Regions from separate parts of the Vreelandella sp. H-I2 genome, predicted to be linked through region 1. Evidence: predicted binding sites of a transcription regulator. Region 1 holds the regulator's gene; the other holds the start of a gene.
What was found. The regulator FNR, encoded in region 1, switches genes on or off when oxygen is low (the NO sensors DNR and NnrR bind a similar motif). The targets are predictions, from matches to a motif close to TTGATNTANATCAA.
Positions count from the first base shown of each region.

Region 1 (7,905 bases):
TTGAAAGGCAATAAACACCGCAGGAATGGTATAAGCAATGATCAGTACGATGTACTGCGCTACCTGGGTGTAGGTGATGCCTTTCATGCCGCCAAATACGGCGTAGAGGAAAACGATCAGTGCTGCCAGCCAGATACCCCAGGTGTTGCTGACTTCAAGAAAGCGTGAGAAGGCTACGCCCGCACCGGTCATTTGGCCGATAACGTAAGTAACTGACGCCACAATCAAGCATACGATCGCCACTAGGCGAGCGGTGTTGCTGTAGAAACGGTCACCGATAAAATCGGGTACAGTGAACTTACCAAACTTACGTAGGTAAGGGGCCAATAGCATTGCTAGGATAACGTAGCCACCGGTCCAGCCCATTAGGAAGGTGGAGTTAGCGTAGCCACCCGAGGCCAGCAAACCCGCCATGGAAATAAACGATGCCGCTGACATCCAGTCCGCTGCGGTCGCCATCCCGTTGGTGATTGGATGGACCCCCCCGCCGGCAACATAGAAGTCTTTCGTCGAGCCGGCACGTGCCCAAATCGCAATACCTATATACAAGGCAAAGGAGGCGCCGACGAACAGTAAGTTAATTGCAAACTGGCTCATACCGGTTTACTCCCCAAGGCCAAATTTTTGATCGAGCTTATTCATCTTCCAGGAATAAAAGAAGATCAGCGCGATAAACGTTAAGATGGATCCCTGTTGTGCAAACCAGAAGCCCAAGTCAGTTCCGCCGACCGGAATCCCGGCGAGCAGTGGGCGAAAGAGGATAGCGCATCCATAAGAAACGAAGGCCCAAACGGCTAGGCATCCGAAAATTAAGCGGACGTTGGCTTTCCAGTATTCAGCAGCATTACTTTTGTCGTCTGCCATTGTGTTGCTCTCCACTTGTGATTTTTAAGGTTGGGAAAGTTCACGGGGAATAGCGTGTGACCCATCAGGGCAATCGCACGTCGAAAGCCACTCAATCGTTAGGAGTGGTGAGTCAACGTTTGTAGACACATCACCTTATTATTCGATATGAAATTTCGAGTTAGTTAGTGACGTGCGATTACCCTGCATGACTCATTGTTAATACTGGGCAATAAACGTCAAAAAATAAATCCCAGACTTTGGTATCAATAAACAGATGAATTGCTTTTCAAGGAATGCATGTCGTTGAAAATAGGTGTTTTTAAACACTGTTTAAGCGAAGTTTGCAGGTGTTTGAATGGCTATGGGACGATAGTCTAGTAAGCAAATAAAAGCGTTTATTGACTACTTTAAATACAAACACAACGATCTAGAGGTAATCTTGGTTAGTAAGTGACAATACTTTGGTCGTGTAACAAACGTCGCTTCGACCTTAGCGTGATAGCTAAAGGTATAACAACGTTCTACTTGCCACTTGGGAAGTGAATCCTTTATACCCGTATAGCCATCTTCATATAATAATCGATATCCATTTTTTGAAGCATGGCAGAACGTCATTTGGAATGGGTAACATCGCTTCATGGTGCTTATTTGTTTTTTCTTATGTTTGCAAGTTCGCCTTTAGTTAAATGAGGTCATGCACAATGGTCGATGTGGATTTATCCCAACTGCCGTTTACGCTTCTTGACGATGAAGGGCGTGAGCACATTCGCCGCAGCATTGACCTTGCCTATTTTGATCGTGACGAAGTGATTTTAGAGACGGGTCAAACAGGCGAATATGTTTACCTACTACATAAAGGCGAAGTAGCAGAAATCGACCCTACGCTACCCTCGTCTACTTCACGCATTGGGCATTACACGGCGGGGGACCTGTTTGGGGCGATCAGTATCCTCAATGGTAAAAGCCGCTATCGTTTTAAGGCTGAGCAGGAGTGCCTATGCTACTTAATGCCTAAGGCGCTGTTTCAGCAGTTGTGCAGCCATTATCCCGATTTTAGTGATTTCTTTCGCCAATCACTGACGCATAAAGCGCGGTTGTTAACCGAAAAACGTGCTGATGGTGGCGTTACCATGGCGGGCTTTATGTTGGCCAAGGTGAGCGAGTGTATGCGCGAGCCACTGTTAATGGCCGCTTCCAGTGATATTGCTAGCGCAGTGAAGCAACTGAATGATAGTCACGCCGACAGCCTACTGGTAGAAACCCAGGACACGCTGGGCATGGTGACCAAAACCGATCTACTCAATGCGCTGGTGTTGGAAGGCAGCCCGGTAACTGCATCGCTCGATAAAATCGCTCATTTTAATCTGGTAACCGTTGCACCAGACCAATATTTGTTTGAAGTGTTGGTGCTGATGACGCGGCATAAAGTGACACGAGTAGTCGTGATGGAGCGCAACGACTTAAAAGGCGTTGTAGAACTTACCGATGTGCTTAGCTACTTTTCGAGCCGCAGCTATGTGGTGAGTTTGCAGGTGGAGCAGGCGAGCAGTTTAGAGGCGTTGTCAGCGGCCAGCCAGCGCACGCCGGAGCTGGTAAAAGCATTAATGGCCCAGGGCGTTAAATTGCGCTTTGCGATGGATCTGCTCGCCGCACTGAACGGCCGCATCATGAGTAAAGCCTGGGAATTCACAATCGATGAACGCTACCGCGAGCAGAGCTGCATGATGGTGATGGGTAGCGAAGGCCGCGGCGAGCAGATTTTAAAAACGGATCAAGATAACGGCTTGATTCTCGCTGATGAAACCCAGTGGCCTGATATCGCAAGCTACATGCAAACCCTTACTGATACCCTGATACAGCTTGGTTATCCGCCGTGTCCCGGCAATATTATGGTGTCTAACCCCGAGTGGGTGGCAACGGTATCGCAGTGGAAGAGCAATATTGCCAAATGGGCCAGCGAGCGTGATGGCGACAGCCTGATGAAACTGGCGATTATGCTTGATGCCCATGCCGTAGCAGGTAACCCCCGTTTGCTTGAAAGTGTCCGTGATGAGTTGTTCGAACGCTGCTCCCACGATGAGCTACTGCTCTCGTATTTTGCCCGAACAGCACTGCGTTTTTCGACGCCGCTGACCCTGTTTGGCTCGCTGAAAAAGCCACAACACGGTATCGATATTAAGAAAGGCGGTATTTTCCCCATCGTGCATGGCGTGCGCACCATGGCGCTTGAGCGGCGTATCAAAGCCACCTCGACCCTCGACCGCCTTGACGCTCTGGCTGCAGATGGCCGTTTGGATCGTCGTTTTGCCGAGGACCTGGGTGAGGCGTTGGCGCTCTTTACCGAACTACGTCTTAGGCAGCAGCTTGCCGCCCTGGAGACGCCTAGTACGCCGCAAGAGACGAATCGCACCAATCGTGTCGTGGTGCAAACCCTCTCTTCGCTCGAACGTGACCTATTACGTGAGGCGCTGCATATTGTCAAAGACTTTAAACAGCGGCTTTCGCATCGTTACCATTTGGAGTATTCGTGAGCGGAATGCGGCTGTTAGATCGGCACGTGGCGTTATTTAGTGGCTCGCTGCGTACCCTAATGCGTCGTGAGAGTGACCGGCGACGCTGTGCGGACTCTCCCTATGCCTGGCTGTTTCAGCCCTATATGGGTGAAGAGCTAGTAGCGCTTGCCTGCACTGCAATGCCTACACCCACTTCACCAGTGATTAGCTTGGCGGCGGTGGCGATGAGCCAACAGCAAGTGCGTACCAGTCGCGCTTTTGTAATCACCTTAGGCTGTGCGAGGCAGCCCGAGAGTGCAACGCTGCGCCGTCACCACTTGCTATGCCAAGCTGGGGAAGTAATGCCACCTAACAGGGATAACTTAAGCGCGTTAGTGGAATTCATTGGCAATCGACCGATTATCGGCTGGAAATTAGAGCAGCGTATTAGCGCATTGAATGCGCTACTGAGTAAGCAGTTGGGCTTTTCACTACCTAATGCCCAGATCGATGTGGCGAAGCTGCATCAACGCCGACTGCGTCGCTTGCATCCAGAGATTGACGCGCCCAGCAGCTTTGCTCAGGCGCTGACGTGCTGGAAAGTTCCCGCCTTGGGGATGCAGAGTGTGTTAGGCGAGGCGACAGCCAGCGCACTACTCTATATGCGGCTGCAGCGCACGATGGCTGAGGCCGCTTAGAGACAGAGGGCACTTAGAGACAGAGGATTCTTAGAGACAGAAAGTTGGGTCGGGCGCTGAGTGTTGTTAGAATAGCGCCTACTTTTTCCGCTCTAGCGCCTTTCACACTCGGCAGTGCCTATACCATGCAATCTCTCAATCATTTTGACCCTGCTCACCTTGATACTTTAGCAGCCGCCCCCGCTGCTCCGGCGCAAGGCCAGCCAGAGCTGGCTGACGCCAAGCAGAAGCGTGAATTTAACAAGTTGCAAAAGCGTCTGCGCCGAGAAGTGGGCAATGCGATTATTGATTACCAAATGATCAATGAAGGCGATCGCGTCATGGTATGCCTCTCCGGTGGTAAAGATAGCTACACGATGCTGGAGATTTTGCGCAACTTGCAGCGCAATGCACCGATCAACTTTTCACTGCTGGCGGTCAATTTAGACCAAAAGCAGCCGGGATTTCCCGAGCACGTGCTGCCTAGTTACCTGGATAAGCAGGGCGTTGAATATCATATTGTCGAACGTGATACCTACTCGGTTGTAAAGGAGAAAACCCCAGAAGGCAAAACCACCTGTGCGCTCTGTTCACGCCTGCGGCGCGGCTCGCTGTATGGCTTTGCAGAAGAGATAGGCGCCAATAAAATTGCTTTGGGTCACCATCGCGAAGATATTCTTGAAACGCTGTTTCTCAATATGTTCTTTGGGGGCAACCTGAAAGCGATGCCGCCCAAGCTGCTCTCCGATGATGGCAAGAATATCGTCATTCGGCCTTTGGCTTATTGTAAAGAGGCGGATATTGCCGAGTTTTCTCGGTTGATGGAATTCCCGATTATTCCCTGCAATCTTTGTGGTTCCCAGCCTAATATGCAGCGCCAAGTGGTAAAAGAGATGCTCGCTGAATGGGATAAAAAGTTCCCCGGCCGCCTGGAAAGCATGTTTAAAGCCGTCACTAATATCGCGCCTTCCCAACTGGCAGACCGCAATCTGTTCGATTTTGCAGGTTTAGAGGCCAAGCAGGCAGAGTTACTGGCCGGGCGAATCCAGGCGTTTAACGTCAGCTAACCGTTTGCTGTTCTTCTTCGGTGAGAGTTATCAAACGCTGCATGTCGAGGATATTAACCTCTCGCCCCGAAACCGCCACTACATTTTGCTGCTGAAGGCGGCTTAAGATGCGGCTGACCGTTTCCACCGCCAGCCCGAGGTAGTTGCCGATATCAGCTCTGGGCATTGAAAGTCGAAAGCTGTAAGGCGAGTAACCCCGCCGACGAAAACGATCTGAAAGCGTAATCAAAAAGCTTGCCAGCCGCTGGTCGGCGGTTTTACGTGATAACAGGCGCATCATGCGCCGGTCGTCGCGTAATTCTTTGCTCATGCTGCGATACAACTGGCCACGTAGTTCGGGCAGCTCTTCTGACAGTAAATCCAGGCGGTCAAAGGGGATTTCGCAAACCGTGGTCGTTTCCAGGGCGATTACGCTCCCGGGATAGTGCTCTTCATCAATCCCATCCAGCCCGACCAATTCACTAGGTAGATAGAAATTGGTCAGTTGCTCGCTGCCGTTCCCCTCTGATGTGACTTGTTTAAGGCTGCCCGAACGTACCGCATAAACACTGGTAAAGGCATCTCCCTGGCGAAACAGTAGCGCGCCTTTTTTCAGCGGCGCACGGCGGCGAATAATGGCATCGAACTGTCCCATGTCGTCCAGTTCAAGGGCAAGCGGCAAGCACAGTGAACTCAAACTGCAGGTTTGGCAGCGAGCTTCGTGGAGTAGCGAGCGTCTGGGGCTCATGGATTCCAGCATGCGTTGCTCCTTAAGTGAGTGCCGCTTATCGATTAGAAAAACCTTACTTATTATAGTCGCTATGGCATGCCTGCTTAAAGATTATTAAACAATCTTTGAGTAGCCTTGGCCCGTTTGCTGCGGCAGGTGAGCATCAAACGCCATCGCTATATGGCGAATGAGCAGTCGGCCCATGGGGGTAGCGCTTAGTTGATCGCCGCTTCGCGTTAGCAGACCATCTTGCTCGGCGCTTCGCAGATGTTCAAGTGCTGGCGCAAAGTAGCGCGGAGCATCAATGTTCCAGCGTTGACTAACCGTGGCCAAATCAATACGCATATCGCACATCAGCCGCTCAATCACGTCCCGCCGGATCAGGTCGTCATCGCTTAAGCGTATGCCACGCACCGTGGCAAGCTGCCCCTGATCCAGCGACGCTTCGTAGCGTGTCAGATCACTAGGATTTTGCGCATAGATATCATCAATGCGAGAAATCGCCGAAACGCCAAGACCAATTAAGTCACACTGGGCGTGGCTGGAGTAGCCTTGAAAGTTACGCTGTAGCGAGCCTTCACGCTGGGCAACGGCTAAGCTGTCGTCAGTACGGGCAAAGTGATCCATACCGATATGCACATAACCCGCCGCGGTGAGCATTTCAATAGTGGTACGAAGAATCGCCAGCTTCTCTTCGCCTCCTGGCAAGTCATCGACATTAATGCGCCGCTGAGGGGGAAAGCGCTCATGCATATGGGCGTAATTAAACACAGAAAGCCGTGCGGGGTTCAGCTCAATTACCTGGCGCAAGGTGTCAGCAAAGCTCTTTTCAGTTTGAAACGGCAGGCCATAAATCAAATCAAGATTCAAAGACCTAAAACCCAATCGATGCGCTTCATCCATCAGCGTTTCGGTGAGTATCCGAGGCTGAATGCGATTAATGGCTTTCTGCACCAGCGGGCTTAAGTCCTGCACGCCCAGGCTGATGCGGTTAAATCCCAACGACTGGAGGTGCCTTAAGGTAAATACATCCGCTTCGCGAGGATCTATTTCAATCGCATAATCGCGATCGTGAGAGGACGAAAGCCCAAAACGGGCATCCAGGCGATCAATCAGATCGCCCATCTGATTCAAGCTGAGAAATGTCGGTGTACCACCTCCCCAATGTAACTGCTCAACCGCCCGTGTGGTATCTAAGCGGCGGGCGGTCAGTACCATTTCGCGGTCGAGTCGGGCTAAGTAGGGTTCAGCCAGAGCGGTATTCTTGGTGGCGATTTTATTACAGGCGCAGTAGAAGCAGATTTTTCGGCAGAAAGGGATGTGCACATACAGCGAGAGTGAACGCTTGCTGGTATTGCTGCGCTCTAGCGCCTGGGTCAAATCACTAGGGGTAAATTGGTCATGAAACGACAGTGCAGTTGGATAGGAGGTGTAGCGCGGTCCGCTGGTATCGTAGCGGCGCAGCAGGGCCTCATCCCACACTATCTGCTTAGGGGCTGATGCAGTAGAGAAAGCCGCAGAGGCATGAACGGGCATGAAGGTGTGCTCCGGCGTTAGGGATGGCATTTTAAAATTAAGGCCAGCCTAGCGTGCAGAGGCTTAGTAAACGTTGAGCCATATCATATTAGTGGAGATTATGCACTGTGAGGGTCCAAAGCTGCCAAAGCGCAAAGGTGATAATGGTTAACGCGGCCACGCTGCGTGTTGCTGGGTGACGTATGAGATGGCTTAACTGGCGCGCAGCAAGTCCAGTCGCTAATAACGCGGGTAATGTACCAAGCCCAAAGGCGCCCATTAGCAGTGCCCCTTGCAATGGGTCGGAAATCGCTAAACTCCAGGCCAGCATGGAGTAAACCAGCCCGCAGGGTAGCCAGCCCCACACTGCCCCCAGCGCGAAGGCTTGGGGAAGGTGTACAACGGGCATTAAACGCCGCCCTATAGGCTCAAGAAGGCGCCATAGGCGGCGGCCAACAGCTTCGATTTTGAGCAGCCCCTTCCACCAGTTGGCAATATACAGCGCCATTAAGATGAGCATCAGCGCGGCAAAAACCTGGAGTAACAACCTAGCGGTAGCTGAAAGAGAAAACAGTGTACCTAATAGCGCAACCAGCGCA
Region 1 covers NZ_JBRAMC010000002.1:164,312-172,216, forward strand. Annotated here, with positions in the region: gene ACUVOF_RS05330 (sodium:solute symporter family protein) at 1-597, opposite strand, end outside; gene ACUVOF_RS05335 (DUF4212 domain-containing protein) at 604-864, opposite strand; gene ACUVOF_RS05340 (DUF294 nucleotidyltransferase-like domain-containing protein) at 1,548-3,377, shown strand; gene ACUVOF_RS05345 (DNA polymerase III subunit epsilon) at 3,383-4,036, shown strand; gene ttcA (tRNA 2-thiocytidine(32) synthetase TtcA) at 4,162-5,082, shown strand; gene fnr (fumarate/nitrate reduction transcriptional regulator Fnr) at 5,075-5,821, opposite strand; gene hemN (oxygen-independent coproporphyrinogen III oxidase) at 5,906-7,327, opposite strand; gene ACUVOF_RS05365 (sulfite exporter TauE/SafE family protein) at 7,416-7,905, opposite strand, start outside.

Region 2 (7,905 bases), on a different contig from region 1:
CTAAAAGGCAATAGGCGGTCACGCAGAAGGCCAAATTGAAGCCACAGAACGCCGATAAGGTATACCGCTGGCAGCACGACAATCGTCATGATGATGGCGATAGCGACCACGGGTTGATGAAAGCCAATCAGGGTAGTGGCGGTCTGCGTTAACTCGATACGGTTACTAACACCACTCACTGTGAAGCTAATAAAGGGAAATGACACCGCCACTATGAGTGCAATCAGTGAGGCGATGGCCAGGGCCATACTGCGTTGTGCTGGGTAGCGGTGGCGTTTGACTAAGATATGTGTACAGCGCGGACAGCTTGCTTTTTCGCCTGCGCTAAGTGGCGGCAATGCCGACACCCAGTCGCACTCATGACAAGCACGCAAACGTCGCCGCTGAGTTCTAACTTCAGGGGGCGAACGGTCAACGAGGGGAGTGTTGACCGGTAATGTATGTCGCTTTATTAATCGTTGTGGAGGCAAAAACCAAAACTCTCAGTGCGAATCCTTAGTAAAACTACTAGGATGTGGCGGATTAGGCGGTCAAACGCGCTTTTTAGCAAGCCTATGTTGCTGAAATACTACTCAAAAAATATAGACTAGCAGCTTGACTAAGGCATTAGCTTAGAGAACGATCTGCGGCGCAATGAGAGACAGTTGAATGTGACTCGTAGGGCGGCTGAATCGTTTGCCAGGGATCATTCATAAGCAAAGTGCCGTTAGTAATAGCATCTTACGGCCATCTCTATGAAGTAGTTCTTAAAAGTAGCCCTTAGAATGAGTCCCTAAATACAGTTCTTAATGTGACGCATGGAAACAGTGCCGATCATTATGCCATGAAGGAAATGAAATGTTGCTTCCCATATTAGCGGTTGTGTTTGGATTGGTCTTACTGGTTTGGAGTGCCGAGAAGTTTATCGATGGCGCAGCGGCTACATCTCGTTGGCTTGGGCTTTCACCTCTCTTGATTGGTATGTTGGTCATTGGGTTTGGTACCTCGGCGCCGGAAATGATGGTTTCAGTACTGGCTGCATTGGATGGCAATCCGGGATTGGCAGTAGGCAACGCCTACGGTTCAAATATTGCAAATATTGGTTTAATACTCGGGTTGGTCGCGCTTATTGCTCCCCTTGCTGTTCACTCCAGTGTTATTCGCAAAGAGATGCCAATACTAATGCTCGTCATGTTGGCGACTGGCTTGATTCTACTCGACGGTTTTGTAGCACGCTGGGAAGCCGTCTGTCTCTTACTGGCATTAGTGGTTTTTATTGTTGTTAGTATCGTTCGTTCACGCAACCAGCCAGACGACGCAATCGTCTCTGAAGTAGCTGAGACCCTGGATAGCAAACCGATGTCCCGGGGGAAATCCATTATGTGGACACTGGTGGGGTTGGCGCTGCTAATCGCCAGTTCCCGCTTGCTGGTGTGGGGGGCAGTGGAGATCGCGGTTCGTTTCGGCGTTAGCGATCTGATTATTGGGCTAACCGTCGTCGCTATTGGCACCTCGCTGCCGGAACTCGCCTCTTCGATCAGCGCTTTGCGCCGTAAAGAGCACGATTTGGTATTAGGCAACGTGGTAGGTTCCAACTTGTTTAACAGCTTGGCGGTTGTCGGCCTTGCCGGAATTATTGCACCCATTGACGCAGGTCGAGAGGTATTAGTGCGTGACTGGAGTGTGATGACCGGCATGACGTTACTGATGATTCTGTTTGCGTTCTCTTGGCGTGGGCGCCCGCGGCGAATCAACCGTTTGGAAGGGGGCATCTTACTGGCGCTATTTATCGCTTATACCGGCTATATGGTGAGCGTGGTAGTGTTATCCCGGTAGTTTGTCAGCGGACTATAGCCCATCTAAATTAGCCTGTGCGTCAATGAGACACATCAAAGGCGTTGGGCTGTCTAAGGTAAGATGGTTACTTAGGAAAACAGCAAATTAAAAAATATTAAGAAATAAGCTTAGTGCTTATAACGAAAAGTGCAGTGCCATGAAGGCTCAACTAAGCTTGTGTGAACCCATTGATAGGATATCGATTCAGGTCTTAGGAGAGTGAAATGGAACTTGATCCCCTGGTGCTATCACGGCTTCAATTTGCATTCGTCGTATCGTTTCATGCGATCTTCCCCGTGTTTACTATTGGCTTGGCGTCTTACATCGCGCTGCTTCATGGCCTTTTCTATAAGACTGACAATCCAGCTTGGGATCGCCTTTCGCTTTTCTGGACAAAGGTATTTGCCGTTGTTTTTGGAATGGGGGTAGTGTCAGGCATTGTGATGTCGTTCCAATTTGGCACTAACTGGAGCAATTTTTCTCAAGCATCGTCTAATTTTATTGGCCCTATGCTGAGCTATGAAGTTATTACGGCTTTCTTTCTTGAAGCAGCCTTCTTAGGCGTATTGTTATTTGGTCGCGGTAAAGTACCTGAAGGGGTGCATCTATTTGCCGCTATTATGGTAGCGATAGGCACTTTCATTTCGACTTTTTGGATTTTATCAGCCAACAGCTGGCTACATACGCCTGCGGGTGTAGAACTCATTGATTCTCGCTTCCATGTAACCTCTTGGATGGAAGCTATATTTAATCCTTCCTTCCCATACCGCTTCTTTCACATGGCAGTGGCTTCCTTTCTAACCGGTGGCTTTGTCGTGGCGGGCGTCAGCGCATGGTTTTTATTGCGTGACCGCGACCCGGAGGCAAATCGCCGTGCGCTTTCAATGTGCCTTTGGCTGCTTCTTTTTCTAGCGCCGACCCAAGCGGTAATCGGTGACTTCCATGGTCTCAATACTTTAGAGCATCAGCCGACCAAGGTGGCTGCTATGGAGGGGCATTGGGAAACGGCCACGAATGTGCCGTTGCTGTTATTTGCGATACCTGATCAGGAGGCGCAAACCAACCATTTCTCATTTGGCGTTCCTAACTTAGCGAGCCTTATCCTTACCCATTCGTTTGATGGTGAAATACCGGGCATTAATGAAGCGCCGCCCGAGGAACAACCGCCTGTGTTCATTGTGTTTTGGGCATTTCGCGTAATGGTGGGGATTGGGCTTTTAATGATTGCAGTTTCGCTGACAGGGCTGATATTGCGACGCAAAGGGCGCATCTATAAACAACGACTGTTTCTAAAGACACTGACCAGGATGATCGCGATGCCATTTGTGGCGGTCTTGGCGGGATGGGTTGTCACTGAATCGGGCCGTGCCCCTTGGCTTGTCTACGGCATGATGACGCACGAAGAAGGGCTGACGCCTTCGCTAACAGGGCCTATGGCGTTATTTACGCTACTTGGCTACATCTTGGTTTATGCGGTGGTTTTTTACGTAGGCATCTATTACCTCACACGCGTCGTGCGCAATGGCATGTTGCCCGAAGAAAAGCGTGAAACGGAAGCAGATAATTCTAGGCGACCCATGCGTCCGATGTCAGGGGCGGAGACTTCCTTTGATGATGACCTTGATCCGGTGAGGAACTAAACATGGATATGTTTGATTTAACGTTAATTTGGGCTTTCATCATTGGTTTCGGCATCATCATGTATGTGTTGATGGATGGGTTTGATCTGGGATTGGGGATTATCTATCCCTTTGCTCCCGATGAGGATGCTCGGGACGTAATGATGAACTCGGTCGCACCAATATGGGATGGTAACGAAACGTGGTTGGTGCTGAGTGGGGCAGGGCTTTTAGGAGCCTTCCCATTAGTTTACTCGGTATTTTTGCCGGCACTTTACATCGGTGTGTTCTTGATGCTGGCGGGACTGATCTTCAGGGGAGTGGCGTTTGAGCTGCGGTTTAAATCGCGCCGCAACCGGCACTGGTGGAATCGTGCCTTTTCCTGGGGATCGGCCATTGCTGCCTTTGCACAAGGTGCGGTCGTTGGGGCTTATATTCAGGGCTTTCCCGTTGAAAACTTTGCCTATGTAGGCGGTGCATTTGACTGGTTGACGCCATTCTCAGTGTTGACGGGGCTTGGCCTGATGGCAGGCTATGCTTTGCTAGGCGCTACTTGGTTGATACTAAAATCAGAAGGGTATGTGCAGGATTGGGCATATAAAATCACTCCCTTGTTACTGGCACTCGTGCTATTTGTTTTCGCCGTGATTAGTCTGTGGACGCCGTTCGTGAACCCGCTCGTATGGGAGCGATGGTTTGGTAATATTCAGTTAATTTGGATTTTTCCTTTTTTGGCGCTGATCTGTGCGTTTACCGTTTTTCGTTCTGTCCAAAAACGTCGTGAGCTAGCACCTTTTCTTGCCACTATTGGCATTTATGTCTTTACCTATTTGGGTCTGATCGTCAGTAAATGGCCCGTTGTCGTTCCACCGAACTACACGCTTTGGGATGCGGCTTCTGCGCCTGAATCTCAGCTTTTCCTGTTGGTGGGCGTGGCCATTGTTATCCCTATTATATTGACCTATACCGCTTGGACCTATTGGGTTTTTCGCGGCAAGGTACGAGTAGGCGAGGGATACCACTAATCACATGGTAACTGAACATGCGCTCTCTCTGACGCCACGCAGTTGGCTAAAAACGTTGGCTAAAGGAGAGCGCAATTACCTGTTTTGTTCAGCGCTATGTGGCGTGTTGGCAGGTAGCCAAACGATTGTCATGGTAGTTGGCCTGGCGTGGCTTATTGATCAGGTAGCAGTACATGATCGTTCACCCATAGCCTTATTTCCTGTATTCGCTCTGCTGGTAGGTAGCGTTTTGTTACGCGCTGCCTTTCAGTGGGGGCATGAAATATTGGGCCTGGAAGCAAGCCTGCGTATTCGACAGCGTGCCAGATCGCAACTATTAAATAAGCTGTCCGCCTTAGGCCCTGTTTGGCTAACCGGTCAGCACAGCGGCTCCCTAGCCAACCAGGCAGTTGAACATATTGATGCGCTGGAAGGGTATTTTTCCCGGTTTTATCCCCAATTGCGGATCGCACTGTGCTTGCCGCTGCTGATATTGATGGTGGCGGGTTGGCTGGATTATCTGGTGGCACTGTTTTTACTACTTTCTGCACCGCTTATTCCGATTTTTATGGCGCTGGTAGGGATGGGAGCTGAGCGTCTTAATCGCGATCAGTTTGTTGCTGTATCGAGGTTGTCAGCTCATTTCATAGATCGTGTGCGTGGTATGACAACACTACAGTTATTTGGCCGAACCTCAGCCGCGCAACAAGATGTCTGGTACGCCACTGATGATTACCGACGTCTTAGCATGCGTACTTTGCGCCTAGCGTTTCTTTCCTCGGCGGTGCTGGAGTTTTTTGCCTCCGTAGCCATTGCAGTCGTGGCCATGTATGTTGGTTTTGGCCTGCTGGGGTATATCGAGTACGGGCCTTCATCATCTCTGACGCTTTTTTCGGGTCTTGCAGTTTTATTGCTTGCGCCTGAATTTTTCCAACCCTTGCGTACGCTTTCTCAGCACTACCATGACCGTGCAGCGGCACTGGGCGCTGCTGAGAGTGTGGTTAATGTGCTCAATGAACCAGCTTTAGTTAGCAGGCATGCCGCTGTGGCTCCGTTATTGGGTAACTCGGTCATTGAGCTAGTTGCTACTTGCGTTAGTTATCCTAGCCGAGGGCAAGTAATTGGTCCTATCGACCTGACGATAAAAAAGGGTGAAGTAGTGGCGATTAGCGGAGCCTCCGGTAGTGGAAAGTCGACCCTACTGGCGTTACTAGCAGGTTTTCTTGCGTCTAGTTCCGGCATATATCGTCGACAAGAAAACTACCAGTATGCTTGGTTAGATCAGCAACCCTGTCTTTTACACGGCAGTTTGATTGATAACCTGCGCTTAGCAGCACCACAAGCGTCCCATGAGCAAATGGAAGCTGCGCTGTACCGGGCAGGCTTTGGACCTTTTTTGAAACAGCTGCCTGATGGGCTTGATACCTTAATCGGCGAGAGAGGGGTTGGCTTGTCGGGCGGCCAGGCCCAGCGCCTTGCACTCGCACGTGTGTACCTTAGCAATGCACCGCTGGTGTTATTGGATGAGCCTACCGCCAGCCTGGATCAAGACACTGAGCAGTTTGTGATGTCAGCTTTACTTAAGCTTGCCCAAGAGGGGCGCACCCTGGTAATTGCTACCCACCATCCTGCTGTTATAGCTGCTGCGCAACGCCATTTTTCTTTTGAAAGGGGTGAGTTGGTAGAGGTGCTCGCTTGATTGCTATTTTCCGCGACTTTCGCCCTTGGCTGTTGCTTTTAATACAGCGGCGCAGGCGTTTTTTAGTGGGCGCTTTTCTCATTTGGATTACCCAAATGGCTGGGCTTGCCCTGCTGGGACTATCGGGCTGGTTTATTACCGCCAGTGCATTAACCGGTATTGCCTTAACACTGGGTATTGCCGCGCATTTAGATGTTTATGTGCCCGGTGGCGGTATTCGTTTTTTTGCCTTGACGCGTACCGTTGCGCGTTATATTGAGCGGCTTTACAACCATAATACGGTCTTAACGCTGCTGGCTGACTTACGCTATCGTGTATTTGGCTATTTAACGCAATTGGATGATGCTCGCTTGCACGGTGAGCGTGCCAGTGATTGGCTGAGTCGCTTAACGGCTGATATCGACACCCTGGATAATTTTTATTTGCGTATTTTGGTGCCGCCATTTGTAGCACTGCTTGGCATTATGACGGTATCGCTTTTTGTGGCTATTTGGTTGCCCAGTGTTGCCGTGTTGATGGCAGGGACACTAGGGCTGCTCTGGTTAGTAGTGACGTTATTCGCCGCTACGTGGGGATTCTCTCAAAGCTACCAGCAGGTCGTTGACCAACAGTCGCTGCGTCACTTAGTCGTCGACCAAGTTCAGGCTGCCGCTGAGTTAATGAGTTATCAAAGCGCGCAGTGGCACCGCGAAATTATTGCTGGCCATGAGCAGCAAGCGTACATTAATCAACGCCGCTTAGGACGCAAGGCGGCGTTGATAAACAGCTTGGTGAGTGCCGTTAGCGGTTTGATGGTGGTGGCCGTGCTGTGGCTTGCTAGCTTGGCGTTTACCCAGCAACTGGTAACAGCTCCGATTGTAGTGATGGCCGTATTGATCGCACTGGGGGTGAATGAGATGTTCATTGCGCTACCTGCCAGTTTTATGAAGCTTGGTGCGAGCTACGCGGCTGTTCGGCGGTTAAATCAATTAACCAGTGATTCCAAGCCGGTACATCCAACGGCGACGCTTTCAGAAGAAGCAGGCTTGGCTATCCGTACTAATCACCTCTCTTTGCATTATGCGCAGACATTGCAGCCAGCGCTAAGTAACGTCGATTTTCACCTGCCAGCCGGTAAGCGAGCGGTTATTACCGGCAATTCCGGTGCTGGTAAATCTTCCTTAGCCAGTGTGTTGATGGGGCGCTTAAAAGCTACGCAGGGTGAAGTAACGATAGGTGGTGAGCTCCCCTGGCAGCTGTCATCCGAAAGCCGTGCCCACCATTTTGCAATGCTCACTCAACAAGTAGACCTGTTTGATACTTCGTTAGCCGAGAACCTGCGTGTAGCCAATCCATCCGCTAGCGATGCAGCACTCTGGGAGGTGCTTGGTGCTGTTGTGCTGGACGGTTGGGTTCAGCAACTACCGCAAGGCTTAGCAACAGCGGTGGGAGAGAAGGGTCAGCAGCTTTCCGGAGGCCAAGCCAGACGGTTGGCGCTCGCGCGCTTAATGTTACGGAATCCTCAGGTGGTGTTTCTTGACGAGCCGTTTGCGGGTGTTGACGCTGCGACGGCGAAGCATATTGCAGCTTCTTTGGATCAATGGTTGGTTAACAGAACGGCTATCTATTTTGTTCATCAAGCTAACTCACTCAATCTATTGCCTGGGGTCGAGTACCACTGGCACCTTGATGCCGGTAAACTTAGCCAATGCCTGCTTAACTAATCATTAGTGAGTGATATTGTTTAATTGATACGACAACAAGGGGCCCTCCATGCACGATTTTTTAC
Region 2 covers NZ_JBRAMC010000007.1:2,608-10,512, reverse strand. Annotated here, with positions in the region: gene ACUVOF_RS16905 (PqiA/YebS family transporter subunit) at 1-452, opposite strand, end outside; gene ACUVOF_RS16900 (calcium/sodium antiporter) at 838-1,815, shown strand; gene ACUVOF_RS16895 (cytochrome ubiquinol oxidase subunit I) at 2,040-3,455, shown strand; gene cydB (cytochrome d ubiquinol oxidase subunit II) at 3,458-4,459, shown strand; gene cydD (thiol reductant ABC exporter subunit CydD) at 4,464-6,137, shown strand; gene cydC (thiol reductant ABC exporter subunit CydC) at 6,134-7,840, shown strand; gene ACUVOF_RS16875 (adenosine deaminase) at 7,890-7,905, shown strand, end outside.
Region 2: the regulator FNR is predicted to act here: its motif matches at 1,859-1,872, upstream of ACUVOF_RS16895 (cytochrome ubiquinol oxidase subunit I).